Regions from separate parts of the Xanthobacter pollutisoli genome, predicted to be linked through region 2. Evidence: riboswitches for the same ligand, from Rfam matches in the RefSeq annotation. Region 2 holds a riboswitch; the other holds the start of a gene.
What was found. Region 2 has a riboswitch for glycine ahead of ABLE93_RS18160 (D-amino acid dehydrogenase). Riboswitches for the same ligand answer to the same signal wherever they lie in the genome.

Region 1 (14,735 bases), on a different contig from region 2:
TCTCCATTCTCATCGGCCTGCCCCTGTCGATCCTTCTGGTGGCGCTTGCGGTGGCCAACCGCAAGAGCGTCACGCTCTCCCTCGATCCCTTCTCGCCCGAGGCGCCGGCCCTGTCGGTGACGCTGCCGTTGTTCGCGCTGGTGTTCGCCGCGGTGATCGTGGGCGTGATCGCCGGCGGGCTCGTCACCTGGGCCCGCCAGGGGCGCTATCGCCGCGAAGCCCGCGCCGCCCGCCGCGATCTGCGCCGCGAGGCCGAGGCGCGTCCTGCGCCCTCCACCGCTCTCGGCCTTCCCGCCCCCCGGCGCTGATCCCACGCCGGGATCCCCGCCGCCTGTCTGCCACCGCTGGGCGCGCTCAGTGCGCCGGGCCGCGCGTCGCGACGACCTCGCCGCGCGCCCGCTCGGCCCGCTCGATCAGATACTTCGCCACCAGCGTGAAGAGGGCAACGCCCGCCAGCACGGTCGCGGCGGCGAAGACCGCCAGGGTGTGGCTGTCCTGATAGAGCAGCTCGATCTGCAGCGGCAGGGTTGATGTCTGGCCGCGGATGTTGCCCGAGACGATGGAGACCGCGCCGAACTCGCCCATCACCCGCGCGTTGCACAGGGCTGCGCCGTAGAGCAGCGCGAACTTCACATTGGGCAGGGTGACGAGCCGCAGCACGTCGAAGCCCGAGGCGCCCAGACTCACCGCGGCCTCCTCCTCCTCGCGGCCCTGCGCCATCATCAGCGGCACCAGTTCGCGTGCCACGAAGGGGGCGGTCACGAACAGGCTGGCCAGGATGATGGCCGGCACCGCGAACATGATCTTGATGTCGTGCGCCTGCAGGAACGGCCCGAACAGGCCCTGCCCGCCATAGACGAAGAGATAGGCGACGCCCGCCACGATGGGCGAGATGGAAAAGGGCACCTCCACCACCGCCAGCAGCAGATTGCGGCCGGGGAAGGTGAATTTGGTCACCGCCCAGGCGGCGGCGATGCCGAAGGCGACGTTCACCGGCACGCAGACGAGGGCGGTAAGGAGGGTGAGCCCAACCGCATGCAGCGTGTCAGGCCGCGCCAGCGCCTCCAGATAGGCCGGCAGGCCGCGGGCCAGAGCCTCGGTGAAGATCACGGCGAGGGGCGCGAGGATGGCGACCGCCGTCACGGCGAGGATGAGGGTCAGGAGCACCGCGCGCGTGGCGCGGCCGTCGCCCACGCGCAGGCGGTGGCGGTTGACCGGTGGCGCCATCAGGCATCCCCCATGGCGTGCTTCTGGTGCCAGGCCTGCACCGCATTCACCACCAGCAGCATCATGAAGGCGAGGGCGAGCAGGGTGACGGCAATGGCCGCGGCCGCCGCGTAGTCATATTCCTCCAGCCGGATGAAGGTCAGCAGCGCCACGATCTCGGTGCGGAACGGCTGATTGCCGGCGATGAACACCACCGCCCCGAACTCTCCCAGAGAGCGGGCGAAGGCGAGGGAGGTGCCGGCGAGGAAGGCGGGAAAGAGGGTGGGGAAGATCACCTTGCGGAAGATGGTGAGGTCGCTGGCCCCCAGCGTCGCTGCGGCTTCCTCCAGCTCCGGCTCCATGTCCTCCAGAACCGGCTGCACGGTGCGCACGACGAAAGGGATGGAGGTGAAGGCCATGGCGCAGACGATGCCGGCCGGGGCATAGGCCACCTGGATCCCCCACGCCTCCAGCGGGGCGCCGAACCAGCCGTTGCGCGCGAACAGGGCGGTCAGCGCGAGGCCGGCCACCGCCGTGGGCAGGGCGAACGGCACGTCGACGAGCGCGTCCAGCAGCCGCTTGCCGGGGAAGTCGTAGCGCACCAGCACCCAGGCGAGTCCGAGGCCGTAGACGGCATTGAACAGCGCCGCCAGCGCCGCAGTGGTGAGTGTGACCTGGAACGAGGCGAGGGTGCGGGGCGAGGTGATGATGGCGATGTAGCGTTCCAGCCCCACGTCCGCGGCCTTCAGCAGCAAGGCGCCGATGGGCAGCAGCACGATGAGGCCGAGATAGAGCAGCGTCACGCCCAGGGCCAGGCGGAAACCGGGGATGACGCTGCGGCGCGTCCGGCCGGCCGGACCCGGCAAGGCGTGGCGGAGGGAGGGCATGGGGCGGGCCCTGTGGGTCGATGAGCGGGCGGCGGAGCCGCGAGCGAAGGGCCGTTATGGCGTGGCGGCGCGCAAATGTCATGCGCTGGCGGGTGAAAAAACTTATCCCGGAAAAATAATGTGATTAGCCGAGCTGCACAAGCTTCCACGCAAAAGGGCCGCCGAGGCGGCCCTTCCGAAACTCTGCGCGCCGAGGGGCCGAACGCGGGCGGCTCAGTAGCCCGGCAGGTCGAACTGGCCCGGAAGCGGCCAGCGCATGCCGGTGATGGGGCCGGGACCGGCGGCGCCGCCCTGGCCGTAGCCCGGGTAGAACCAGCCGGGGGGCAGAGCGTAGTCGAGATAGGACTTGGAGCCGGGCTTCACCACGGTGCCGGCGTCGAGATAGGAGCGGCGCTCCACCACGATGCGGTTGCGCTTGGTGGTCTGGGCTTCCGCCCGATCGGCCGAGGCGATGGCGAAGGTGCCACTCACGGTAGCCACCGCGGCGAGCGCCAGCGACACCGAGAGCGCCATCCGGAGGCCCGCGCGGGCGGGGGCGGCGAAGGTGGTGAACGGCGCGAAACGCATGGCATCCTCCAGACATCGGCGCTGGGCCGAGCTTGACTGAATTAATTGAGGTTCGTCCCCTGCGCAAGGAAACCCGCCGTGATGCCGCCCTGTTCCCGCCGTCTCCGCGCCTTCGCGTGGCCCTGAGGCAACAGTTCGGGCGCGCGCTCGCGAATCTTCGATTTGCATGGCCCGGCCGATGGGCATAAAAGGCCCGTTCCGGCCGCATGGGCCGGCCAATCCCGAGGAATGTCATGGGTTACAAGGTCGCCGTCGTCGGCGCCACGGGCAACGTGGGCCGGGAGATCCTCTCGATCCTCGCCGAGCGGGGCTTTCCCGCGGACGAGGTCATCGCGCTCGCCTCGCGCAAGTCGCAGGGCGTCGAGGTTTCCTACGGTGACAAAACCCTGAAGGTTAAGGCCCTCGAGACTTACGACTTCTCCGACACCGACATCTGCCTGATGTCGGCCGGCGGTTCCGTGTCGAAGGAATGGTCGCCCAAGATCGGCGCCCAGGGCTGCGTCGTCATCGACAATTCGTCCCAGTGGCGCATGGACCCGGACGTCCCGCTCATCGTGCCCGAGGTGAATGCGGACGCCATCGTCGGCTTCACCAAGAAGAACATCATCGCCAATCCCAACTGCTCCACGGCGCAGCTGGTGGTGGCGCTGAAGCCGCTGCACGACGCCGCGACCATCAAGCGCGTGGTGGTCTCCACCTACCAGTCCGTGTCTGGCGCCGGCAAGGACGCCATGGACGAGCTGTTCACCCAGACGCGGGCGATCTTCGTCTCCGATCCGGTGGAGGCGAAGAAGTTTCCCAAGCGCATCGCCTTCAACCTCATTCCGCAGATCGACGTCTTCCTCGACGACGGCTCGACCAAGGAAGAGTGGAAGATGGTGGTCGAGACCAAGAAGATCCTCGACCCCAAGATCAAGCTCACGGCCACCTGCGTCCGCGTGCCGGTCTTCATCTCCCATTCCGAGGCGGTGAACGTGGAGTTCGAGAAGGAACTCTCGGCCGAGGACGCGCGCAAGATCCTGCGCGAGGCCCCCGGCATCCTCGTCATCGACACCCGCGAGCCGGGTGGTTACGCCACCCCGCACGAGGCGGCCGGCGAGGACGCGACCTACATCTCGCGCCTGCGCGACGATCCCACCGTGGACAACGGCATCGCCTTCTGGTGCGTGTCGGACAATCTGCGCAAGGGCGCGGCGCTGAATGCGGTGCAGATCGCCGAGGTGCTGGTGAACCGCAAGCTCATCACCGCCCGCTCCAAGGCGGCCTGAGCTTTTCCGACCTGAACTGTTGCGACGGCCCGCCCCTATGGCGGGCCGTTTGCGTTGGCGGCTCAGCCGGCGGGCGGCTCCACGACGGCGCGGGGGGTGCGCGTCCGCGCCTTCTGTGCCAGCGCCACCACCAGCGCCACGGCGGCGGCGAAGGCAAGGGTCTCGGCGTCTGGCACCTCGCCGTTGATCGGCCAGGCGAGGCCCACCGTGACGAAAGTCTGGAGCAGTTGCATCTGCCCGACCCGGGCGATACCGCCCATGGCGAGGCCGGCGTTCCAGAAGAAGAAGCCGATGAGCTGGCTGAACAGCCCGAGATAGAGGAAGGCGGCCCAGGAAGCTCCGCTCACCGGCGCGCCGTTCGTCCCGGCATCCCACGGAAAGGTCAGCAGCGCCAAAGGCAAGGTGATGGGCAGGCACAGGACCAGCATGAAGGCGATGACCTCCCATCCGGCCATGGTTCGCGCGAGATTGCCGGTGATGGCGTAGCTCGCGGCGCAGGCGATCACGGCGATGAGCAGCAGCGTATCGCCGAAGCCCAGCGCCCCGCCCCCGCCGTTGCGCAGCGCGAACGCGACCACCAGCGCCGCCCCGGCGAAGCTGGCGGCGAACAGCGGCAGGCCCGGCCGTTCGCCGGCGAGGAGCATGGCGAAGAGCGCCGTGAACAGGGGCAGGAGGCCGAGCACGATGCCGCCGTGGGCGGCCGGCACGGTCTGGGTGGCGATGGCCATCAGCACTGGGAAGACGAAGATCAGGCCGCCGGAGGCGATGACGAGGCTGCGCAGCACCTGCGGCTGGCGGAACGGCCACGGCCGCCTCAGCGCCAGCACCAAGGCGAGCGAAGCCAGACCGGCGAGCGCCGCACGGCCGAAGCTGATGAACCAGGGGCTCATGTCGTGGAGCGCGAGCCGGGTCATGGGCAAGGTGGCGCCGAACATGACCACGGCGACGAAGCCGAGAAGGAGCCCGAGGGGCAGGCGTCGGTCCATGAGTGTCCGTTGCGGGGTGGCGAGGTGCCTTGAATAGAAGCTCGACCGCCCGAATGACAGCAAATCCCGCTGATATCCGCATCACGGGGCGTGATGGCGGGCGATTTTCTTCGCCTAGGGTGATCCCCATCGCCTGCAGAAAATGCTCTAAGGTTGCGACGCCCCGAAGCGGGCACCGAGCCAACGAGCATGCGATGATCCAATCCCAGCGCCCCGGCCACGACGTGGACCCCAAGCTCCTCGAAATCCTGGTGTGCCCGCTCACCAAGGCGCCGCTGGAATACGACCGTGAGCGGCAGGAGCTGATCTCCCGCGCCGCGCGCCTCGCCTATCCCATCCGCGACGGCATCCCCATCATGCTCGCCGACGAGGCCCGCAAGCTGGACGATAGCGAGCTGAACCGCTGAGGGATCGCGGGCCGCGCCGCTGCCCGCCCGTCATTCCGCTCGCCCACACCGCCCCGCACCGCCGTCATGCTCCGGTGTGACCGGAACATCCATGCCTCCACCCCACGCGGCGCCTTGGGGCGCGATGGGCCCTCCGGTCGAGCTGGAGGGCGACGGGGGTGAGGAAAGCCCAAAGCGTCCCCACCAGCTCCACCCTCGTCATGCTCCGGCTCGACCGGAGCATTCATGCCTCCACCCCACGCGGCGCCTTGGGGCGCGATGGGCCCTCCGGTCGAGCTGGAGGGCGACGGGGTGAGAAAGCCGAAAGCGTCCTCACGAGCTCCATCGCCGTCATGCTCCGGCTCGACCGGAGCATTCATGCCTCCACCCCATGCCGGCCCTTGGAGGCGCGACGGGCCCTCCGGTCGAGCCGGAGGGCGACGGGGGTAAGAAAGCCGACAGCGTCCCCACCAGCTCCACCGCCGTCATGCTCCGGTGTGACCCGGAGCATCCATGCCCCCACCCCATGCCGGCCCTTGGAGGCGCGATGGGCCCTCCGGTCGAGCCGGAGGGCGACGATCGTAGAAGCGCGTCCCGCGCGGGACGCCGTCCCTCACTCCGCCGCATCGGGCAGGGGCTCGGGGCGGGACCAGCGCAGGACGGGGGCGCGGGCGGCGCGGGTTTCGTCGAGGCGGCGGCGCGGGGCGTGATAGGGCGCGCCGAGGAAGCGCTCCTTGTCCCCGGCCTTGGCCGCCATGGCGAGGTCGCGCAAGGCCGCGATGAAGAGGTCGAGGGAGGCCTTCGATTCGCTCTCCGTCGGCTCGATCAACATCGCCCCGTGCACCACCAGCGGGAAATAGACCGTCATGGGGTGGTAGCCCTCGTCGATCAACGCCTTGGCCACGTCCAGCGTCGAGATGCCGGTGCCAGCGAGCCAGGCGTCGTCGAACAGCGCCTCGTGCATGGCCGGCCGCTCGGCAAAGGGCGCGCTCATGACGTCCATGAGGCAGGCGCGGATGTAGTTGGCCGACAGCACCGCATCCTCGGAGGCCTGCCGCATGCCATCGGCGCCGTGGGAGAGCATCCACGACAGGGCGCGCACGAACATGCCCATCTGGCCGTGGAAGGCGCTCATGCGGCCCAGCGCCTGCTCGGCTCCCGCGGCGCCTTCGTCCTCAACCAGCGTCAGGCCGTCGGCGGTGTCGACGAGCGCCGGCACCGGCGCGAACGGCGCGAGGGCTTCGGAAAGCACCACCGGTCCCGCGCCGGGCCCACCACCGCCGTGCGGCGTAGAGAAGGTCTTGTGCAGGTTGATGTGCATGGCATCGACGCCGAGGTCGGCGATGCGCACCTTGCCGAGGATGGCGTTGAAATTGGCGCCGTCCGAATAGAAATAGGCGCCGGCCGCATGCACCGCCTCGGCTATCGCCACCACGTCCCGCTCGAACAGGCCGCAGGTGTTGGGATTGGTGAGCATGAGGGCGGCCACCTCAGGGCCCAGCGCGGCCTTCACCGCCTCCGGGTCCACCGTGCCATCGGCACGGGCGGGGATGGAGCGCACCTCATAGCCGATGAGGGCGGCGGTGGCGGGATTGGTGCCGTGGGCGCTCTCGGGCACCAGCACCACGTGGCGCTGGCCCTCGCCGCGGGCGGCGTGGGCGGCCTTGATGGCCATCATGCCGCACAATTCGCCATGGGCGCCGGCCTTGGGGGTGAGCGCCACCGCCTGCATGCCGGTGAGCTCCATGAGGTATCGCGCCAGCTCGCCCATCAGCTCCAGCGCGCCCTTCACCGTGGAAAGGGGCTGGAGCGGGTGGATGTCGGCGAAGCCGGGCAGCCGCGCCATCTTCTCGTTGAGGCGCGGGTTGTGCTTCATGGTGCACGAGCCGAGCGGGAACAGCCCGCTGTCGATGCCGTAATTCATGCGGGAGAGCCGCACGTAATGGCGCATGGCCTCGGGCTCGGAGAGGCCCGGCAGTTCCAGCGGCGCGGTGCGCGCATGGGCGCCCAGGCGATCCGTGAAGGGGGCGGGCTCGGCGATGTCGACCCCGGTCACCTCAGTGCGGCCGACCTCGAAGAGGAGGCCTTCCTCCAGTTCCAGCGCGCGGTTGCCGGTGAAGGTCTTAGGCGCTGAAAGCGCAACGATCTGCGGCGTGGTGGCGCCGCGGCCTTCGCGGTTCATCACAGCACCTCCTTCAGTGCGGCGGCATAGGCGGCGCGGTCGTCTGCGGTGGTGACCTCGGTGGCGGCGACGAGGATGAGGTCGTCGAGGCCCGCCTTGGGCGCGAGGCGGGAATAGGGCACGCCGGCCAGAATGCCCTTCGCCGCCAGCTGCTCCACCACCTCGGCCGCGGAGCCGGGGACGCGCAGCGTGAATTCGTTGAAGAAGGTGGCGTTGAGGACCTCGGCGCCGGGCACGGCAGCGAGCCGGTCGGCGAGGTCGCAGGCCGCCGCGTGGTTGGCCCGCGCCAGCCGGGTGAGCCCGGTCTGGCCGAGCAGGCTCATGTGGATGGTGAAGGCCAATGCGCACAGGCCGGAATTGGTGCAGATGTTGGAGGTCGCCTTCTCGCGGCGGATGTGCTGCTCGCGGGTGGAGAGGGTGAGCACGAAGCCGCGCCGGCCCTCCGCATCCACCGTCTCGCCGGCGAGCCGCCCCGGCATCTGGCGCACGAACTTCTGCCGGGTGGCAAACAGGCCCACATAGGGCCCGCCGAAGTTCAGCGCATTGCCGATGGACTGCCCCTCGCCCACCACGATGTCCGCGCCCTGCGCACCGGGTGGCTCGATGAGGCCGAGGGCGACCGCCTCGGTGAACACGGCGATGAGCAATGCCCCGGCCTTGTGGGCCGCCTCGGCGATGGGCTTCAGATCGACCAGATTGCCGAACACGTCGGGCGACTGCACCACCACGCAGGAGGTGCCCGCGTCGATGGCGGTGATGATGTCCTCCCCGCCCGTGGGCACCGGCGCCAGCGCCACGACCTCGTCGGCCGCATAGCGCGACACGGTCTCGATGGTCGCGCGATAGTGCGGGTGCAGGTTGCCGGCCAGCAGGGCCTTGCGGCGCCTGGTGACGCGGTGGGCCATCAGCACCGCCTCGGCGGCGGCGGTGGAGCCGTCATACATGGAGGCGTTGGCCACCTCCATGCCGGTCAGCTCTGCCACCTGCGTCTGGAACTCGAAGAGATATTGCAGGGTGCCCTGCGCGATTTCCGGCTGGTACGGCGTGTAGGAGGTGAGGAATTCCGAGCGCTGGATCAGATGGTCAACGCTCGCCGGCACATGGTGGCGATAGGCGCCGGCGCCGACGAAGAAGGGCACCGAGCCCGCCGGCACGTTCTTCGCCGCGAGGCGGGCGAGGGCGCGCTCCACTTCCAGCTCGCCCTTGGCGAGGGCGAGGCGCGGCAGCTCGATTTCCCGCTGCGCCTCGGGGATGTCGGCGAACAGCTCGGCGATGGACGAAACCCCGATCCGCGCGAGCATCTCCGCGCGGTCGTCCGGGGTGAGGGGAAGATAGCGCATCAGCGAGCCTCCCTCACGCCAGCGTGTCGAGGTAGGACTTGTAGGCGTGGGCGTCCATGAGGTCCCCCAGTTCGGCGGGATCGGCCACCTTCACCTTCAGGAACCAGCCCTTGCCCTCGGCATCCTCGTTGACGAGGCCGGGAGCGCCTTCCAGTTCGGAATTCACCTCCACCACCTCGCCGGAGACGGGGGCGTAGACCTCGCTCGCCGCCTTCACGCTCTCCACCACGGCGGCTTCCTTGCCGCGGGTGACGCCCTTGCCGATGTCGGGAAGCTCGACGAAGACCACGTCTCCGAGCTGGCCCTGGGCGTAGTCGGAGATGCCGATCACCGCCACGTCGCCCTCGATGCGGACGTACTCATGGTCCTTGGTGTAGCGCACGGTCATGGTCAGGCCCCGGTTTTCTGTTTGCGCGCATAGCGCGACGGCACGAAGGGAAGGGATGCGACGGTGGCCGGCAGGGCCTTACCGCGCACGAGGATGTCGAGGCGGGTACCGGGGGCGGCGAGCGCCGGCGGCACGTAGCCCATGGCGATGGGCGCCTGGAGCGTCGGGGCGAAGCCGCCCGAGGTGACGCGGCCGACCACTTCGCCGGCCGATGCGATCTCCGCGCCCTCGCGGGCCGGGGCGCGGCCGTCCAGCTTCAGGCCGACGCGCACCCGCGCCGGCCCCTCGGCCAGCTCCCGCTGGATGCGGGCGGCGCCGGGAAAGCCGCCGCCCTCGCGCCGCCGCTTCTGCATGGACCACACCAGTCCCGCCTCCACCGGGGAGGTGCCGAGATCGATGTCGTGCCCGTAGAGGCATAGGCCAGCCTCGAGGCGCAGGCTGTCACGGGCGCCGAGGCCAATGGCCTTCACCTCGGGCTCGGCGAGGAGCGCGGCCCACAACAAAGGGGCATCGCCTTCCGCCACCGAGATCTCGAACCCGTCCTCCCCGGTGTAGCCGGAGCGCGAGACTTCGACCGCGATGTTGCCGAAGGCGAGGGGCAAGGCGGTCATGAAGTCGAGGTCGGCCGCCGCGGGGCAATGGCGCGCCATTACTGTCGCGGCCTCCGGCCCCTGCAAGGCGAGGAGGGCGCGTTCGGGGCGCGTCACCAGGGCCACGGTGTCCGGCAGGTGGGCGGCGATGTGGGCGAAGTCCGCAGCCTTGCAGGCGGCGTTGACCACCAAAATGAGCGTGCCGTCGGCCGCGGGATCGGCCGGGCGGGTCACCATGAAGTCGTCGCGGATGCCACCGTCCTCGGCCAGGAGCTGGGAATAGCGCTGCTTGCCGGGGGCGAGATTGAGGAAGTCGGCGGGGGCGAGGGCTTCCAGCGCCAGGGCGGTGGTGGCGTGGTCCGGCCCCTTCAGCAGGGCCTGCCCCATGTGCGAGACATCGAACAGGCCGGCGTGGGTGCGGGTCCAGGCGTGCTCGGCGAGGATGCCGTCGGGATATTGCACCGGCATCTGATAGCCGGCGAACGGCACGATGCGCGCGCCGAGGGCGACATGGGCCGGATAAAGCGGGGTTTCGAGCAGCGGCTCGACGGGATCGACGGGGGACGAATCCACAAGGGGGCTCCGGACGTCAGCGCCAATTTCCGGACCGAGGGCAGGATTGCCCATGGGTCCGCGCGGCGCCCCCTCTGTCTGATGACCTGAGAGATTTCACCGCGCCTCGTGGAAGGGCACGGCTTACTCCTTCGGTGAACCCCGCCGCGCGCACCTGAAGCGTGCGCAGCGATGCTGCTTTCCAGAGGCTCGTCCCCCTGCGGCCCTTTTTGCCTGAGCGGTTCCGGGGCGGTTGCGCCTTCGGCGCCGGCTGCGCCCTGAAGGCCGCCGGTCTCTCCCGCAGGGATCGTCCGATGCGTTCAGGCCAGAAGCCGGAACGCGGGTGCAGCATAGGCATTCGCGAGGCGGCGTCAACGCGCCGTTCGTAAGGGGTATCGCGGTCGGGGCGAAGGCCCGCCGCTCGCCGCCCGCCATCCTTCGGATTGACGCGGACCCCGCCCGCCCCTATAAGCCCACCCGAACTCAGGCGGCTGCGGCGGCCGGAGCCCAGCCCTCATTACCGTATCGGTCCCGCCGGGATCGGCCGCGGGTGCCGGGCACCGGCGAAGGTCGCCGTCGCAGCCATGCTGCTGGGGTCCGTGTCCACGCGCGGGCTGCCAGATGCCACAGATATCCGGAGACGACCCGTGAAGCGCACCTATCAACCCAGCAAGCTCGTGCGCAAGCGCCGCCACGGCTTCCGTGCGCGCATGGCGACCCGCAACGGCCGCAAGATCATCGCCGCCCGCCGCACGCACGGCCGCAAGCGCCTGTCCGCCTGAGGGGTGGACATTCGCGGAGCTGCCCATCGTGGATCGTCTCCGCAAGCGTCGTGACTTTCTCGCCGCGGCCAAGGCCGAGCGCGCCGGCGTATCGAGCGTGCTGATGCAGGGCCGCGACCGTGGCGATGACGGGCCGGTGCGCGTCGGTTTCACCGTGACCAAGAAGACCGGCAACGCCGTGATCCGCAACCGCATTCGCCGCCGCCTGCGCGAGGCGGTGCGCCGCGTGCTGCCCGAGGCTGGCCGGGCCGGCTTCGATTATGTGCTCGTGGCGCGCGAGGCCGCCCTGCGCACCCCGTTCGACGGGCTCGTCACGGAGATCGAGCGCGCGGTCCGCAAGCTCCATACGCCGCGTTCCGCGAAGGACGTGTCCCGCGGTGAGAAGGACGGCTCGCGCCGGCGCGACCGGCGGCCGTCGCAGGGCGCGGCCACCGTTCCGGGCGCCACCTCCAATTCGGCCTCGCCCGGTGCGATCGCGCCTGCCGCAGGGCGACCCCTTGCAGGGCCGCCCGCCGCCGATACATCTACGCCCGACCCGATCCCGACCGCGCGTGCGCCGGTGGACCGGTCCGGTTCGCCGATCCTTCGAAATTCAGCCGACGCCGCCGACGGAGACCCTCCGGCATGAGTGACAACCGCAACATGTTCATCGCCATTGGCTTGTCCATGGCGATCCTCATCGGCTGGCAGTTCTTCTTCGGCATCCCGCAGGCTGAGAAGCAGCGGCAGCAGGCCGAGCAGCAGCGCATCGCCCAGCAGGCGCAGCAGCAGACCGCGCCGGCTGCGCCCGGCACTGACGGCGCTGTGCCGACCCCCGGCGCCGGCCCGGCCGGCGTGCCGCAGGGCGCAAGCCCCGTGGCCGGCCGTCCCATGACGCGCGAGCAGGCGCTGGCCGCCACCCCCCGCGTCGCCATCCAGACCGCGCGGCTGAAGGGTTCCATCGCCCTGCGCGGCGCTCGCGTCGACGATCTGCTGCTCACCGAATATCACGAGACCGTGGACCCCAAGAGCCCGAACATCGTGCTCCTGTCGCCCTCCGGCGCGCCCAATCCGTTCTATGCGGAGTTCGGCTGGACCTCGGCTGCCGGCGCCTCCGTGGCCGTGCCCGGCCCCGACACCCTGTGGACCGCGGCACCCGGCGCCGCGCTGACCGAGAAGACCCCCCTGGTCCTGACCTGGGACAATGGCGGGGGACTGACCTTCCGGCGCACCCTCACCATCGACGACCATTACATGTTCGCGGTGAAGGACGAGGTGGAGAACAAGGGCGGCACGGCGGTCACGCTCTATCCCTACGCCCTCGTCTCGCGCCACGGCCTGCCCAAGGTGGAGGGCTTCTACATCCTGCACGAGGGCCTCATCGGCGTGCTCGGCGACAGCGGTCTGCAGGAAGTCACCTACGCCAAGATGGACAAGGAGAAGCCGCTCGCCTTCTCCGCCACCGGCGGCTGGCTCGGCATCACCGATAAATATTGGGCCGCCACCGTCATCCCCGACCAGAAGGTGAAGGTGGACGCGAAGTTCTCCACCGGCAGCCTCAACGGCGTGCAGACCTTTCAGACCGATTTCCTCGCCCAGCCCCTCACCGTGGAACCGGGCGGCACCATCGCCTCGTCCGGCCAGCTCTTCGCTGGCGCCAAGGTGGTGCAGGTGGTGGACGGCTACAGGACCCAGTACGGCATCGACCGCTTCGACCTGCTCATCGACTGGGGCTGGTTCTACTTCATCACCAAGCCGCTGTTCCTCGCCATCGACTGGCTGTACCGGCTGGTGGGCAACTTCGGCGTCGCCATCCTCATCATTACGGTGGTGCTGAAGGGCATCTTCTTCCCGCTCGCCAACAAGTCCTACGCCTCCATGGCGAAGATGAAGGCGGTGCAGCCCGAGATGACCACCATCCGCGAGCGCTACGCCGACGACAAGGTGAAGCAGCAGCAGGCGCTGATGGAGCTGTACAAGAAGGAGAAGATCAATCCGGTGGCGGGATGCCTGCCCATCCTGATCCAGATCCCGGTGTTCTTCGCCCTCTACAAGGTGCTCTTCGTGACCATCGAGATGCGGCACGCGCCCTTCTTCGGCTGGATCCGCGACCTCTCCGCGCCCGACCCGACCACCGTCTTCAACCTGTTCGGGCTGATCCCGTGGGATCCCGGTTCCGTGCCGGTGATCGGCAGCTACCTTCTGCTCGGCGCCTGGCCGCTCATCATGGGCGTGACCATGTGGGTGCAGATGAAGCTGAATCCGGCCCCGCCGGATCCGACCCAGCAGATGATCTTCAACTGGATGCCCATCATCTTCACCTTCATGCTGGCGCACTTCGCCGCCGGCCTGGTGATCTACTGGGCCTGGAACAACACCCTCTCGGTGGCCCAGCAGGCGCTCATCATGAAGCGCCACGGGGTGAAGATCGAGCTCTGGGACAACATCAAGTCGGTCTTCAAGAAGAAGCAGCCGGCCAAGGGCTGAGCCGCTCCGCCACGACCCAAAAAGCGCCGCGCCCCGCAAGGAGCGCGGCGCTTTCCATGTTTGCTATCATGTGACCATATTGACACGTGACGATATTGGCACATAATAAACGCATGGACGATGTGTTCGGGGCGCTGTCCCACCCCTTCCGCCGTGCGGTGCTGGATCTGCTGCGGGAGCGGGACGGGCGGACCCTTGGCGAACTGGAGCGCGCGCTGGCCCCTCAGGCCGGTCTCACGCGGTTCGGCGTGATGAAGCACATCAAGGTGCTGGAGGAGGCGCATCTCGTGCTCGCCCGCAAGGTCGGACGTGAGAAGCATCATTACCTCAATCCGACCCCCATCCAGTTGATCGCCGATCGCTGGATCTCGCGTTTCGCCGCGCCCCACGTCGCGGCCATGACTGGACTGAAGCATCTTCTGGAGGAGCGCCCCATGGCCCCCGTCGCGCCCAAGCACGTCTACGAGCTGTTCATCAAGGCCACCCCCCAGGCGCTCTGGGACGTGCTGACCGACGACAGCAAGACGCCCCTCTACGAGCATTTCAACATGACCAGCCGCAGCGACTGGCGGGCGGGCGGCGCGCGGACCTATTTCATGGGGGAGCGCCAGGTCATCGCCTGCTCCATCCTCGAGATGGAGCCCCCGCGCCGGCTCGTGCTGTCGTTCCATGCCCAATGGGCGCCGGACGTTGCCGCCGACCGCCCCTCGCGCGTCACCTGGGAGATCACGCCGGTCGGAGCCGACGCCTGCAAGCTCACGCTCACGCACGACGATTTCGACGGCGAGACGGCAACCTCCAAGGCCGTGGTCCACGGCTGGCCGGAAGGCCTGTCGCGCCTGAAGACCCTGGTGGAAACGGGCGAGCCCTTCTTTATGAGCGCCCCCGCCGCCTAGCGCCCCTCGCCGAGGCCTAAAGCCGCTGCGCCGGCAGATAGCAGCGCCCACCCTCGCCGCCGGGCATCTGTGGCAGGAAGCCCTCGCCCTCGCGGGCCAGAAACTCCATCAGCGCCTGCCCCGCGGGCATCAGGCGCTTGTCGCGGGCTCGCACCACCAGCCACTGGCGCACCACGGGCAGGCCTTCCACCGCGAGCACCTTGAGCCGCCCGTCGGCCACTTCCGCCGCCACCGTGTGG
Region 2 (14,735 bases):
GCCCATGGGCGCGACGCGGGTGCCGCGGTTGGGCAGGATCTGCACCAGCCCCTCGCCGGCGAGGCGGACAAGCGCCTCGCGCAAGGGGGTGCGCGACAGGCCGAGCCGGCTCACCAGCGCCGCCTCGTCCAGGTCCGAGCCGGGGGCGAGCGCCAGCGAGACGATCTCCGCGCGGATCACCTGATAGGCGAATTCGCTGGAGCCTCCCTTGGAGATTGCGGCCTTGAGCACGGGTGCCGCCGCGGGACTGGCGCGTCCTGAGGCACGGGTGCGGTTTCTTTGTGCGGATCGTTCAGACATCGGTTGTTGCATGACTCAATTTATTTTGCATAAGATATGTATAAACAAGCCTGTCGTCAAACATAAAATCAAGCATTCGCAACAATTTGGAGGGGGATAAGGTGCTCTGGCAAGCCACCGCCAACGGGCTATTGCTCGGTGGCCTCTATGGCATCGCAACCATCGGATTTTCGATGGTCTGGGGCGTCATGGGGGTGATCAATCTCGCCCATACCGGCTTCATCATGCTGGGCGCCTACATCACCTACGGCCTGTTCCGCTTCGCGGGGCTGGATCCCATCGCCTCCATCCCGGTTTCCATGGCCGCGATGTTCGCCCTCGGCTATGCGCTGCAGGTTCTGGTGCTCAACCGCATCATCCGCACCAGCCTGCTCCTGTCGCTGGTGGTCACCTTCGGCATCGAGCTGGTGATGGTGGATGCGGTCTCCATCGCCTTCACCTCCGACGTGCGCTCGGTGAACTCCTCTTATGCGGCAAGCTCCATCGAGGTGTTCGGCGTCCTCATTCCGCTGGTGCGCCTTCTGGCGGCCGGCCTCTCCATCACCCTCGGCATCGCCTTCTTCGCCTTCCTGCGCTTCACCCGCGCCGGGCAGATGATCCTCGCCACGGCGCTGGACCGGGAGGTCTCCTCCCTCATGGGCATCAACCCGGAGCGCATCTACGCCCTCACCGCGGGCGCCGGCGCGGCGCTGGCGGGCGCCACCGGCTCCCTCGCGTCCATGCTGTTTCCCGTCATGCCGGGCATGGGCATGACCTTCCTCAGCGCCGTCTTCGTCATCACCGTGCTCGGCGGCATCGGCTCGGTGGAGGGCTGCATCGTCGCCGGCTTCATCTACGGGCTGGTGCAGGCCTGGGCCGGCTATTTCCTGGGCGCCAATTATCAGGAGATCGTCGGCTTCGGCCTGTTCCTTCTCGTGCTCGCATTGCGGCCGCAAGGACTGTTCGGCCGCGCCTTCTTCGGGGAGCACGCATGAGCCCGCCTGCTGCCGCCCCGGGCGCGCGCCGCCGCGCCCTTCTCTTCTGGGCCTTCTTCGCGTTGGGTGCACTGGTGCTCGCCCTCGCGCCGCTGGCGCTGAACAATTACTGGCTCAGGGTGCTGACCACGGTGTTCATGTACGCTACGGTCACGCAGGGGCTGAACGTCATCGTCGGCCTCACCGGCTACCACGCCTTCGGCAATGCCGTGTTCTTCGGCTTCGGCGCCTATGCCAGCGGCGTCGCCATGACGCTCGGGGCGCCCTTTCCCGTGGCGCTCGTCGCCGCGGTCGCCTTCTCCGCGCTGGTGGCGGGCATCATCGGCTGGCCCATCCTGCGGCTGCGGGGCCACTACTTCGCCATCGCCACGGTGGCGCTGAACCTTGCCGCCATCCAGCTGGTCATCCAGGTGGGCGGCGTCACCGGCGGCGCCGAGGGCCTGCCGCTGCCGCTCTCCGACCTGCCGCCGGGCCCGCTCTACCGCGCCATCTACCTCGTCATGCTGGCGGGTATGGTGGTGTCCACCGTGCTGGTGGCCTTCATCCTCACCCGGCCCTTCGGCTACGCGCTGCGCGCCATCCGCGACGGCGAGCGCGCGGCGGGGGTGATGGGCATCGACACCACCGCCACCAAGGTCGCCGCCTGGGCCATCTCTGCCGGCATCACCGGCTTCGCCGGTGGCGTGTGGGCCTATTGGATCACCTTCATCGAGCCGGCCAGCGCGTTCGATCCCGCCATCGGCGTGAAGGCCTACATGATGCTGATCCTCGGCGGCATGGGCACGGTGATCGGCCCGGTGCTCGGCGCCTTCGTGCTGGAATTCCTGGCGACGCTGGTGTGGGGCGGCTTCCTCCAGGCCCACCAGATCGTCTTCGGCCTGCTCATCGTCGTCATCTGCCTCGTCGCCCCCAACGGCATGCTGGTGGCCGGGCGTTCCCTGATCCAGCGGTGGAGGTCGCGCCATGGCGCTGCTTGAGGCGAACGACCTCGAAATCCGCTTCGGGGGGGTGAAGGCCCTGGCCGGAGTCTCCTTCCGCGTGGAGGAAGGCGAGGTGTTCGGCGTGATCGGCCCCAACGGCGCCGGCAAGACCACGCTGCTCAATGCCATCTCGGCGGTCTATCCGCTCAACGGCGGGGCGATCCGCTTCGCCGGGGCGGACGTGACCGGCCTGCCGCCGCATCGCCTCTCCCGCCTCGGCATCGCCCGTACCTTCCAGATCGTGCAGCCGTTCAAGGCCATGAGCGTGCGGGAGAATGTCGCCATCGGCGCCATGTTCGGCCATGCCCGGCTACGCACCCGCGACGCCTGGCTCGCCGCCGCCGATGCCGCGCTGGAGCGCACCGGCCTTGCCCCCAAGGCCGCCTTCATGCCGCCGCAGCTCACCCTCGCCGACAGGAAGCGCCTGGAGGTCGCCCGCGCGCTCGCCATGGGCCCGCGCATCATCCTCTTCGACGAGGTGATGGCCGGCCTCAACCACACGGAGATCGAACGCATGATCGACCTCGTGAAGAGCCTCAAGGCGGCCGGCCTCACCGTGGTCGTCATCGAGCATGTGATGAAGGCGGTGCTGGCGCTCTGCGACCGCATCATGGTGCTCAACTTCGGCGCCAAGCTGGCCGAGGGCGTGCCCGAGGCCGTGGTGTCCGACCCCAAGGTGGTGGAGGCCTATCTCGGCCAGCGCTTCGCCAAGGCGCACTCCGCTGCCCATGCGGCCGCGGCGGGAGGCGCAGCATGAGCCTTCTCGCAGTGGAAAGCCTCGCCGTGGCCTATGGCGACAGCCGCGTCCTGTGGGACGTGGGCTTCGACATGGCCGAAGGCGAGATCGTCGCCCTGGTGGGCGCCAACGGGGCCGGCAAGACCACCCTGCTGCGTGCGCTGACCGGCCTCGTGCCGGTGCGGGCGGGCAAGATGCGCTTTGCGGGGGCCGACCTTGGCCCGCTGAAGCCGCACGAGCGGGCGCGGCGCGGCATCGCCATGGTGCCCGAGGGCCGGCGCCTGTTCGCCGGCCTCACCGTCCTGCAGAACCTGCGGCTCGGCGCCACCGCGCGCCCCAGCCGCGAGGGCGAGGACGACGACATCGCCTTTATCTTCCAGCTCTTTCCCGAGCTGAAGCGCCTCGAGGGCCGGCTCGCCGGCCTCATGTCCGGCGGCGAGCAGCAGATGTGCGCCATCGGCCGCGCGCTGATGGCGCGGCCGAGCCTGCTGCTCATCGACGAGATGTCGCTCGGCCTCGCCCCGGTGATCGTCGACCGCATCGCCGAGGCGGTGCGTCAGGTCAACCGCGAGCGCGGCATCACCGTGCTGCTGGTGGAGCAGGACGTGGGCCTCGCGCTGGAGATCGCCACCCGCGGCTACGTGCTCGACACCGGCCGCATCACCATCGACGGCCCGGCCGACGACCTCCTGCGGCGCGAGGACATCCGCGCCGCTTATCTGGGCCTCAACTGACGTGCTTTGGAGAGCGTGACGTGTCCCGACCCTATGACCTCGTGATCGAAAACGGCACGATCCACACCCCGACCTCCACCTTCACGGCGGACATCGCCGTGCTCGACGGCAAGATCTCCGCCATCGGCGGCCCCTTCACCGAGGCGGCGAAGCGCGTGGATGCCAAGGGTCTCGCCGTGCTGCCGGGCCTGTGGCACGTGCACTGCCACTTCCGAGAGCCGGGCCACACCTACAAGGAAGACTTCCAGACCGGCTCGGCGGCGGCGGCGGTCGGCGGCGTGACCATGTGCATCGACATGACCAACAACACGCCGCACCCGACCACGCTCGAAGACTATGAGATGAAGAAAGCGCTGGTCGCGCCCAAGGCCCATGTGGACTACGCGCTCTATGGCGGCGGGCTCTATCCGCGCACGGTGGAGGCCCTCGCCAAGGCCGGCGCCATCGGCATCAAGATCTTCAACACGCGCCATATCAAGGAAGTCTATCCCTACATCTCCGAGCTCGGCGTGCTCGACCACGGCATCCTGTTCGAGCTCTACGAGGCGACGCGGGACATGGGGCTGGTCGCTTCGGTTCACCACGATGACCCTGAGTGGTGCAAGCGGCTCACCTTCCGCGACTACATCGACAAGGGCCGCACCGATGCCATGGCCTATCACGAGAGCTTCTCGAAGGGCTACATGTACGGCCACGGCATGGTCGCGGGCCTTGCCGCCTCGCTCTATTACGCGCGCGTCTGCGGCGTGAAGCTGCACGTATTGCATCTCGGCGTCATGCCCAAGGGCGCCAACGAGATGATCCACCACGCCAAATACGCCCTCGGCCAGGACGTGTCGTGCGAGCTGGAGCTCGGCACCATGTTCATGAACCGCGCGCAGATGGAGAAGGTGGGCCCGCGCACGTACAACTGGGCCTATGACCCCGAGGCCGGCTGGGACGCCATCAAGGACGGCACCGCCGACATGATCGTGCTGGAGCACGCGCCCCACTCGAAGGACGATGTCGATCCCGGCTGGAAGGACCTCTTCTCGGTGCCGCTCGGCGTCACCGGCGCGCAGGAATACATCCCGCTGCTGATGAATGCCGTGAACGAGGGCCGCCTGACCCTCAACGACGTGGCGCGGCTCGCCGCCGAGGCGCCGGCCCGGCGCTTCGGCATCTTTCCCCGCAAGGGCGTGATCCAGCCCGGCGCGGATGCCGACTTCACCATCGTGGACATGAGCCGCGAAGGCGTCTTCCGCAACGAGGACATGCTCTCGCGCACCGGCTTCTCCAGCTGGGAGGGCATGGCCACCAAGGGCGCGGCCACCCACACCATCGTGCGCGGCACCATCGTCGCGCAGGACGGCAAGCTCGTGGGCGCGCCGGGCTTCGGGCGCTTCGTGCCCGGCACGGCGGCGTCCGCCTGAATTCTTGAGACCACCCTCCAACCTTCCGGGACCAGCAGGAGCGAGATGATGCACAGACGAACTCTGGTGAAGAGCGTGGCCGCCCTCGGCCTCGCCACCCTCCTCGGCGCCGGCACCGCCGCCGCGCAGGAGAAGATCAAGATCGGCGCCGCCGTCAGCCTCACCGGCAACTTCGCCCGCGAGGGGCACCTCCTGAAGAACGGCTATGCCTATTGGGAAAAGCTGGTGAATGATGCCGGCGGCATCAAGGTCGGCGACAAGAAGATGCCCGTCGAGGTCATCTATTACGACGACGAGAGCAAGCCGCAGACCTCCGCCCGCCTCACCGAGAAGCTCATCACCGAGGACGGCGTGGGCTTCATCCTCGGCCCGTACTCCTCGGGCATCGCCACCGCCACGGCGGCGATCAGCGAGAAGTACAAGGTCATCACCATGACGCCCATGGCGACGGCCGACAGCCTCTATCAGCGCGGCTACAAATACATCTTCTGCCCGGCGCCCCTCGCCTCCACCACCCTCGACCCGATGCTGGCGCTGCTGAAGACGGTGAAGGACCCGCCCAAGACCATCGCAATCGCCGGCCCCGACGATCTCTTCCCCAACGTGTTCGCCGGCGCCGCGCAGAAGAAGGCGGAGGCCGAGGGCCTTAAGGTGGTCTATTCCACCAAGTATCCCAAGGGCTCGGCCGATCTCTCCTCCGTCGCCACGGCGCTGAAGGAGAGCAATCCTGACGTGCTGATCCTCACCGGCTACGTCCAGGACTCCATCCTGCTCGTCAAGACGCTGCAGACGCTGAAGGTGAACCCCAAGCTCATCGGCTTCGCCTTCGCGGTGGGCATTCCGGACTTCCTGAACGCCCTCGGGCCGGCGGCCGAGGATCTGTTCGGCGTGCAGATCTGGGACCCGGCCCTCACCTACAAGGGCCCGGTGGTCGCCGACAGCGTGACCTTCGTGGACACCTTCAAGAAGCAGTTCAACGGCGAGGTGCCCACCTACATCACCGCCGCCGGCACCGCGGGCGCCCTGTCGCTCCAGCTCGCCATCGAGAAGGCCGGCAGCATCGATCCCGTCAAGGTGCGCGATGCCATGCTCCAGCTCGACACCGACACCTTCTTCGGACCGGTGAAGTACAACGACGCCGGCGTCGACGTGAAGGCCTCGGCCGTGGTGGCGCAGGTGCAGGGCGGCAAGGCCGTCCCGGTCTATCCGGCGGCCATCGCGGCGGCGCCCGTGGTCTATCCGCGCAAGCCGTTCCAGTGATCGTCGACGTCCACGCCCATGCCCTCTCGCGCGATTTCCTGAGCGAACTCGTGCGGGAGGGCGCCTTCGGCATGGAGACATGCCCAGAAGGCTTCCGGTTCGCCGGCTACGGCCCCCTCGATCCGCTGCTGTTCGATATGGCGGGGCGGCTCGAAAGCCTGGAACGGCGCGACATCGCCCTCCAGCTCGTCTCGCCCCCGCCGCGCGTGGTCTCCCACGCCGGATGGGCGGCGGACGCCGCGTTCGCCCGTCGCCTGAACGACCAGACCCTCGCGGCGGTGGGCGAGGGCGGCGGCCGGCTCGGCGGGCTCCTCGTTCCGCCCATCGCCGAGCCGGAGCGGTGTGTCGCGGAGATCCGGCGCGGGCTGGACGAGGGCCATGTGGGCGTCGCCCTGCCGACCTCGGCGGCGGGGCGTCCGCTCGACGATCCCGCCTTCGCGCCCATGTGGGCCGAATGTGCGCGGCAGGACTGCATCGTCTTCATGCATCCCACCACCGGGGTCGAGCGGCCTGCCTTCGGCAGCTTCACCATGCTGCAGCTGGTGGGCTGGCCCTCGGAAACCGCCTTGTGCGTGGCGCGGCTGATCTTCGCCGGGGTGCTGGAGCGCAATTCCGGCTTGAAGCTGGTGCTGGCCCATGGCGGCGGCACGCTGGCCATGCTCGCCGGCCGTCTGGACCTCGCCTATGAGGCCCCGCTCTACGAGGCCAATCCGGCGTGCCGCGCGCACATCAGCCGGCCGCCGTCGCAATACTTGCGTGATCTCTATTACGACACCGTCGTTGCCCATCCCAAGGCACTGGCCTATCTCGTCGATCTCGTCGGCGCGGAGCGGGTGGTCTTCGGCACGGACTTCCCCTTCGAGATCGGCGATGCGGAGGGCGTGAAGGCGCTGGCGGCCCTCGATCTCCTGGGGCCGCAGGTGCGCAGCATGGTGCTCGCCAACGGCGCGCGGCTGGTGTCGGGCATCCGCGCCCCCTCCGCCGCTGTCTGACGTCGTTCGATCAGACAGTTTCGGGACAAAAATCAATTGTCTTGAATTCCTTCGGCGCATGCCTATGCTGCCCGGGCCGTTCAGATGGCTCGGGAGAGGGCGCCGCAAGCGCCGCCGAAGGAGCAACCGCCCCGGAATCTCTCAGGCAAAAGGACCGATCCATCAAGGCACTCTGGAGAGTGATCAGGCCCATCCTGATCCACCGAAGGGGATATCCGCGCGTGCGGAGAAGCTCTCAGGTTCCGTGACAGAGGGGGCGTGGACTGTCACGGAAGAGAGCCTTGAACAATGAGCCATGTGATCGTGATCGGCGCCGGCATCACCGGCGTCACCACCGCTTATGCCCTGCTGCGCCGCGGGCATGAGGTGACGGTGCTGGAGCGGCACCCCTACGCCGCCCTTGAAACCTCCTTCGCCAACGGCGGCCAACTGTCCGCCAGCAATGCGGAGGTGTGGAACCAGTGGTCCAACGTCGCCCACGGCATCCGCTGGATCTTCACCCGCTCCGCGCCCCTGCTGCTGAACCCCAAGCCCAGCTGGCACAAGCTGTCCTGGCTCGGCGAATTCGTCGGGCAGATCCGCCGCTATGAGGAGAACACCATCGAGACGGTGCGCCTCGCCATCGAGGCGCGGCGGCACCTGTTCGAGATCGCCGAGCGGGAGAACATCGCCTTCGATCTGGAGCGGCGCGGGCTCATGCACGTCTATCGCGACAAGGCGAGCTTTTCGCATGCGGCGGAGGTCAACACCCTCCTCAAGCGCGGCGGCCTCGAGCGCGAGGCGGTGACGGTTGAGGAGATCAAGGCCATCGAGCCGAGCCTCGAAGGCACCTTCCATGGCGGCTTCTTCACGCCGCGCGATGCCTCCGGCGACATCTGCCGCTTCACCCGCGGGCTCGCGGCGGCGTGCGAGCGGCTGGGCGGCCGGTTCGTCCATGGCGTCGAAGTGCAGGCCATCCGCGATGCGGAGCGCGGCCGCGTCGTCGCGTGGCAGAGCGTGGACGATGCCCAGGTGAAGGGCGAGCTGGAAGGCGACCGCGTGGTCATCTGCGCGGGTGTCGGCAGCCGCCGGCTCGCCGCGCTGGTGGGCGAGCGGCTCAACGTCTATCCGGTGAAGGGCTATTCCATCACCGTCGCGGTGAAGCCGCAGGATGTGGACCATGCCCCGCGCGTCGCCCTGCTGGACGACGCGGCGAAGATCGTCACCAGCCGGCTCGGCGACGGCCGCTTCCGCATCGCCGGCACGGCGGAGCTCAACGGCTACAATCGCGACGTGCGCGCCGACCGCATCGCGCCGCTGGTGAACTGGACGCGGCGCCATTTCCCCAAGCTCGACACCAGCGACGTGGCGGTGTGGGCCGGGCTGCGGCCCATGCTGCCCGGCATGCTGCCGCGCGTGGGCGCGAGCCGGCGGGCGCGGAACGTCTACTTCAACACCGGCCACGGTCATCTCGGCTGGACGCTCTCCTGCGCCACCGCGGAGATGATCGCCGGCGAGATGTCGGCCTGAGCCCTTGGCGCCGGCGCAGACACCGCCGGCGCCTCGCCTCATGCGGCGGCATGCATGCGGATGAGGCGGCCGTAGATCCGCTGCGCCGTCTCGATCTCCCTGACGCTGCACCATTCGTCGGTGACGTGGGCCTGGCTTGGCTCGCCGGGGCCAAGGATGACGACCGGCACGGGCGCCAGCCGTGCGAGCACCGAGGCATCGGTGAAGAAGGACGCGCCGCGCGGCGGGCCGGGGGCGCATCCCTCCGCCTGCCGTGCCGCCGCGCACATGGCAACCAGCGGCGACGCCGCGTCGGTCCACACCGGCGCGAGATCATGCACGCACTCCAGCCGGGCGTCGGCGCCGGCTGCCGCGCGCATGCGCGCCATGACCTCGGCATGGTCCATACCCGGCAGGGTCCGCACATCCACATGCAGGCGCGCGCGGTCAGGCACGGCATTGGGGGCGTGGCCGCCATCGATAAGGCCGACGTTCACGCTGGCCTGGCCGAGCACCTCGTGGCGGCCGGGAAATTCCATGTCGCGGAAGGCGAGGGCGGCGGCGCAGGCGCGGTAGATGGCATTCACGCCGAGGTGGGGCGTGGAGGAATGCGCCGACACGCCGGCGAAATGCAGGAAGCAGAAAACGGCCCCCTTGTGGCCCAGCGCCATATGGTTGGCGGTGGGCTCCGCGACGATCCAGCCGCCGATGTCCGGCAGGGCGATGGCGTCGTGCGCCAGTGCGAGGGCACCCTCACATCCCCGTTCCTCGCCGGCGGTGATGACGAGGGCAAGATCGGCGTCCACGTCGCGGGCTTCCACGGCGGCGGCGACGAACGCGGCGACCGCCGCCTTCATGTCGGACGCGCCGCGTCCGAAGAGGCGCCCGTCACGGATATCGCCAGCGAAGGGATCATGCGTCCAGGGGGCGGTCCCGAGCGGCACGGTGTCGAGATGGCCGGTGAAGGCCAGCGCCGGTCGCTTGCGACCGCTCCGGCGGACGGCGATGAGATTGACCCGTCCCGGAGCGAACCGGTGCTGCGCGACTGAAAAGCCGGCGTCGCGCAGGAACGGCACGAGGATCGTTGCCGCCACCTCCTCATTGCCGGGGGGATTGCACGTATCGACCCGCATGAGGGCGCGGGCCAGTTCTATGGCGTCTGTCATGGCAAGGCTCCCCGCCCATCAGGCATGCCTGCCATCGGGAGCGCAAGACAAAATTCGCAAAAGGTTATTTTGACTTTTTATGTCTGCATGGCTTAGGAGGAAGCCTGAGAGTCGAGCCGGGTTATGACTGGCGGGCGTCGTTTGCGGCCCTTATGGTCCGATGCGGTGCCTGACACCGCATTTTAATGGCAGGAGAAGGTGGTGATTGCGGGCCGAACGGCACTAGAAATCGCCGAATCCATCCGTTCGGCGGTCGATGCCGGGCGGCTGAAGCGCGGCGCGCTGCTCCCCACCGTGCGCCAGCTGGCCGACGAGCTGGGGGTCAACCGCAACACCGTCGCCGCCGCCTACAAGCAATTGTCCGACAGCGGCCTCGTGGAGGGGCGGGGCCGGCAGGGCAGCCGGATCGCCCCCGACACCGCCCCGCCCCCCCCTGCGCCATCCCTGCGCGATCTCGCCGGCGGCAACCCCGACCCCGCCCTGCTGCCGGACATGACCGCGGTGCTGCGCAGCGTCGGCTGGCATCAGCGCCTGTACGAGGATCCGCCCGACGATCCCGAGCTGCTGCGCCTGCTCGGCCACCAATTCGCGCTGGACGAACTGCCGAGAGGCCAGCTCTGGCTCGCGTCCGGCACGTTCGACGCCGTCGGCACCATCCTGCACAAGCTGTTGGCGGTGGGGGACGCGGTGGGCGTCGAGGACCCCTGCTTCATGACCACGCTCGGCCTCATGCGCCAGGTGGGCTACGTGCCGCTGGCCATGCCGGTGGACGACGAGGGCGTCACGCCGCAGGGGCTGCGCCGCGCGCTGGAGAAAGGCGCGAAGGCGGTCATCGTAACGCCCCGCGCGCATAATCCGGTGGGTGGATCCTGGAGCCTCGCCCGGCGGTCCGCGCTGCAGGAGGTGATGCGCGATTATCCCGACGTCCTGCTCATCGAGGACGACCATTTCGCCGTGCTCTCGCGCTTCCCGCCCATGACGCTGGTGGAGCCGGGACGCCCGCTCTGGGCCATCGTGCGTTCGGTGTCGAAATATATCGGCCCGGACCTGCGGCTGGCGGTGGTCAATTCCAGCCACGAGCTCACCCGCGCGAGCCTGACCCTGAGCGCCTTCACCTCGCGCTGGGTGAGCTCCATCCTGCAGAAATCCGTGCTGTCGGTGATCGCCGCGCCCGGCTATCGGCAGCTCGTCGCCACGGCTGCCGCGACCTACGACCGGCGGCGGGAGGATGTCATCGCCGCATTGGCAGGTCGCGGCATCAAGGCCCATGGCCAGGATGGCATCAACGTCTGGATTCCGGTGGACGACGAGCAGACCGTGGCGCGCCGCCTGCTTGATGCCGGCTGGACCGTCCGCACCGGGTCCCTGTTCCGCGTCGCCGCGCCGCCGGCCATCCGCATCACCATCAGCGCCATGACCAAGCCGCTGGCGGAGGAATTCGCCCGCACGCTCGAAGCGATCCTGCGCGAGGAGGTGGTCGAAAGAGGCGCGTAAGGCCTCTTTCGTGCTTCGGTTTTTTCGCTTTCTCAGGCCGAGCGCGCGAGTTCCGCATCGGCCGGCGCGGCGACGCCCAGGCGGGCCGCCACGCGACGGGCGGTCTCGAGGCGGCGCGCGGTCAGATCCTTCACCGAGTCGCGGGCCGCGGCGACGATCTCCTTGGGCGCCCGCTCCGGCGTGCCGGCGTCGAACGGCGGCTCGGGATGATACTGCATGTAGAGCTGGATCTGCTGTGCCGCCTTCTCGCCGCGCAACATGGCCGCAAGGGTCAGGGCCCCGTCGATGCCCGAGGTGACGCCCCCGGCGAAGATGTAATTGCCCTCCACCACCACCCGGTCGGTGAGGGGAATGGCGCCGAGATAGGGCAGCACGTCCATGGCCGCCCAATGGGTGGTCGCGCGCTTGCCCTTCAGCAGCCCCGCCGCGCCGCAAATGAGGGCGCCGGTGCACACCGAGAAGACGAACATGGCGCCGTCCGCCTGGGTGCGGATGAAGTCCAGCGTCTCCTCGTCCTCCATCAGCGCTTCCTGGCCGGGACCGCCGGGGACGTGGAGCACATCCAGCTTCGGCATCTGCCCGAAGGTCTTCTCCGGCGTCAGCAGCAGCCCTCGCGTGTCCTTCACCGGTGCCATCGTCTTGCCGGCGATGTGGAAGGTGGAATTGGGGATGCGGGCCAGGACCTCGAATGGCCCGGTGAAGTCGATCTGGTCCAATCCCTCAAACAGGATCGAGCCGATATGGAGGTGCTGGTCTGCCGGAATCATTGCTGGTCCTTCCTGAAGCGTCCCCGCAGGCTGCGGATCGCTTCTTGTGACAAAGGCTTCTCAACGCGTCAAGACAATTGCCGAACAAAATGCATTTTGACTTAGATTGTCATGGCGCCGTAAATTGATATTTTCTGCGGTTCACCGGGGAATGCCTCATTCAGTGCGCGCTGATAATTTGATCGCCCTGATCATCTTGTCATCTTGCGATAAGACAAAGTGTGAGATATGAAGACAAATATATGACAAAAATGGGGAACTGGCATGTACGTTTCGGACAAAAAGGATGCGCCCATTGCGCGGCTGGTCAGGCTGCGGTGGCGTGTGGCGATCGGGCTCAGCCTTGCGATGATGGCGATCTATTTCGGCTTCATGGGGCTCATCGCCTTCCAGAAGCCGGCGCTGGCCAAGATCGTCGCGCCGGGGGTCTCCGTGGCGCTGATCGCCGGGCCGAGCATCATCGTCTCCGCCTTTCTCCTGTGCACCGCATACGTGCTGTGGGCCAACAAGGTCTACGACCCGGCGGTCCGCGACCTGAAGAAGTGAGGAGATCAAGATGCCCAGCACCCAGAGCGGTCTCTCGATCGCGTTCTTCCTCGCCTTCGTGGTCCTGACCTTGTGGATCACCTATGTCGCCGCGCGGCGCACCCACGGGACCAATTCGTTCTTCACCGCGGAGGGTCGGATCTCGGCCTGGCAGAACGGCTGGGCTCTCGCCGGGGACTTTCTTAGCGCCGCGGCGCTCCTCGGCATCGCCGGCATCATTACTGCCAACGGCTTTGACGGCCTCGTCTATTCGATCGGCTGGCTGGTCGGCTGGCCCATCATGCTGTTTCTGATCGTCGAGCCGCTGCGCAACGTCGGCAAATTCACCATGGCGGATCTGGTCGCCTACCGGCTCAACCAGCGCTGGGTACGCTCGGCGGCTGCCATCGGCTCGCTCACCGTGATCCTGTTCTATCTCATCGCCCAGATGGTGGCGACCGGTGCGCTCATCAAGCTGTTGTTCGGCATACCCTATTCGACCGCGGTGCTGATCGTCGGCGCGGCCATGCTGGTCTATGTCCTGTTCGGCGGCATGATCGCGACCACGTGGGTCCAGGTCATCAAGGCCATCATGCTGCTGGCCGGAGGGGCGGTGCTCGCCGCTTTGGTTCTCAGTCGCTTCAGCTTCGACCCGCGCGCGCTGTTCGAGGCCGCGGCCCAGCAGTTCGGCGAGCGGGTGCTGCAGCCGGGGGAGAAGGTCGTGCCCGGCGGCTGGGAGGCCATCTCGCTCGCTTTGGCCCTCATGTTCGGCACGGCCGCGATGCCTCACGTTCTGATGCGCGTCTACACCGTGAAGGACGTGCGCGACGCGCGCCTCTCCATCACCTATGCCACCGGCCTTATCGGCATCTTCCATCTGTTCGTGCTCATTATCGGCTTCGGCTGCATGGTGCTGGTGGGGCCGGCCGTGGTGGCCAAGGCGGGCGGCGGCGGCAACATGGCGGCGCCGCTGCTGGCGCTGACACTGGGCGGCGAGGCCTTCTTCGGCTTCATCTGCGCGGTCGCCTTCGCCACGATGCTAGCGGTCGTGGCCGGGCTGACGCTCTCGGGCGTCGCCACGCTCTGCCACGACATTTGGACCAACGTGGTGCGCTCCGGCCATGCGCCGGAGAAGGAGAAGATGGCGGTGGCCCGCGTCTCCACCGTGCTCATCGCGGTGCTGGCGGTGGCGCTCGGGTCGGTCTTCGAGGGTCAGAATGTGGCCTTCATGGTGGGCCTCGCCTTCTCGGTGGCCTGCGCCGCCAACTTCCCCACCCTCGTCCTTTCCATCTCCTGGCGCCGGCTGTCCACGGCGGGGGCGGTCTCCAGCATCCTGGTGGGTACGGTGGTCTGCCTCACCATGATCCTGCTGTCGCCGACCATTCAGGTGGACGTGCTCGGGGGCAATCTGGCCGACCTCCAGTCGCGCTGGTGGTTCATCCCCATGCGCAATCCCGCCATTGTCGCCATGCCGCTGTCCTTCTTCACGGCGATCGTGGTGTCCCTGCTCACGCCAGAGCGGCAGGCGGCCGAGAAGTTCGACGCGCTCCGCGACGCCATCGTCTTCGGCCCGGCGAAGGTCAGTGCGGTGCAGGCCCCGGCCGAGGTCGCGGGAGTGGCCGCCGCCAAGCCGCAGGCCCTCTAGTCAACCCGCCATAACGGTAGGGGAGCGCCGCGCGGCGCTCCCCTCTTTTTGCGCGTCCCTCTTGGAGCTCTCCATGAAATTGACCTGGCTCGGACATTCCGCCTTCCGCATCGAGACGGGGAGGGCGGTCGTCCTCATCGACCCCTTCTTCACCGGCAACCCCACCTTTCCCGGCAGCATCGAGGCTGCCGCACAGGGCGTGACCCACATTCTCGTCACTCACGGGCATGACGATCACCTGGGTGATGCGGCCGCGATCGCG

Region 1: it holds a riboswitch for glycine, as region 2 does, so the genes downstream of both, gcvT (glycine cleavage system aminomethyltransferase GcvT) here and ABLE93_RS18160 (D-amino acid dehydrogenase) in region 2, are expected to answer to the same signal.

What each region holds. Positions count from the first base shown of each region.
Region 1 covers NZ_JBDZDP010000007.1:128,372-143,106, reverse strand. Annotated here, with positions in the region: gene ABLE93_RS15560 (lipopolysaccharide assembly protein LapA domain-containing protein) at 1-308, shown strand, start outside; gene cysW (sulfate ABC transporter permease subunit CysW) at 355-1,227, opposite strand; gene cysT (sulfate ABC transporter permease subunit CysT) at 1,227-2,093, opposite strand; gene ABLE93_RS15545 (hypothetical protein) at 2,307-2,660, opposite strand; gene ABLE93_RS15540 (aspartate-semialdehyde dehydrogenase) at 2,894-3,928, shown strand; gene ABLE93_RS15535 (DMT family transporter) at 3,991-4,914, opposite strand; gene ABLE93_RS15530 (Trm112 family protein) at 5,109-5,321, shown strand; gene gcvPB (aminomethyl-transferring glycine dehydrogenase subunit GcvPB) at 5,914-7,482, opposite strand; gene gcvPA (aminomethyl-transferring glycine dehydrogenase subunit GcvPA) at 7,482-8,822, opposite strand; gene gcvH (glycine cleavage system protein GcvH) at 8,836-9,210, opposite strand; gene gcvT (glycine cleavage system aminomethyltransferase GcvT) at 9,213-10,373, opposite strand; glycine riboswitch at 10,564-10,663, opposite strand; gene rpmH (50S ribosomal protein L34) at 11,000-11,134, shown strand; gene rnpA (ribonuclease P protein component) at 11,163-11,762, shown strand; gene yidC (membrane protein insertase YidC) at 11,759-13,600, shown strand; gene ABLE93_RS15490 (ArsR/SmtB family transcription factor) at 13,714-14,496, shown strand; gene ABLE93_RS15485 (LysR family transcriptional regulator) at 14,513-14,735, opposite strand, start outside.
Region 2 covers NZ_JBDZDP010000010.1:61,602-76,336, forward strand. Annotated here, with positions in the region: gene ABLE93_RS18120 (GntR family transcriptional regulator) at 1-231, opposite strand, end outside; gene ABLE93_RS18125 (branched-chain amino acid ABC transporter permease) at 402-1,274, shown strand; gene ABLE93_RS18130 (branched-chain amino acid ABC transporter permease) at 1,271-2,251, shown strand; gene ABLE93_RS18135 (ABC transporter ATP-binding protein) at 2,238-3,011, shown strand; gene ABLE93_RS18140 (ABC transporter ATP-binding protein) at 3,008-3,724, shown strand; gene ABLE93_RS18145 (dihydroorotase) at 3,745-5,136, shown strand; gene ABLE93_RS18150 (amino acid ABC transporter substrate-binding protein) at 5,185-6,396, shown strand; gene ABLE93_RS18155 (amidohydrolase family protein) at 6,393-7,388, shown strand; glycine riboswitch at 7,469-7,555, shown strand; glycine riboswitch at 7,557-7,643, shown strand; gene ABLE93_RS18160 (D-amino acid dehydrogenase) at 7,677-8,897, shown strand; gene ABLE93_RS18165 (M20 family metallopeptidase) at 8,936-10,042, opposite strand; gene ABLE93_RS18170 (aminotransferase class I/II-fold pyridoxal phosphate-dependent enzyme) at 10,244-11,536, shown strand; gene ABLE93_RS18175 (DJ-1/PfpI family protein) at 11,569-12,303, opposite strand; gene ABLE93_RS18180 (DUF485 domain-containing protein) at 12,568-12,849, shown strand; gene ABLE93_RS18185 (solute symporter family protein) at 12,860-14,473, shown strand; gene ABLE93_RS18190 (metal-dependent hydrolase) at 14,547-14,735, shown strand, end outside.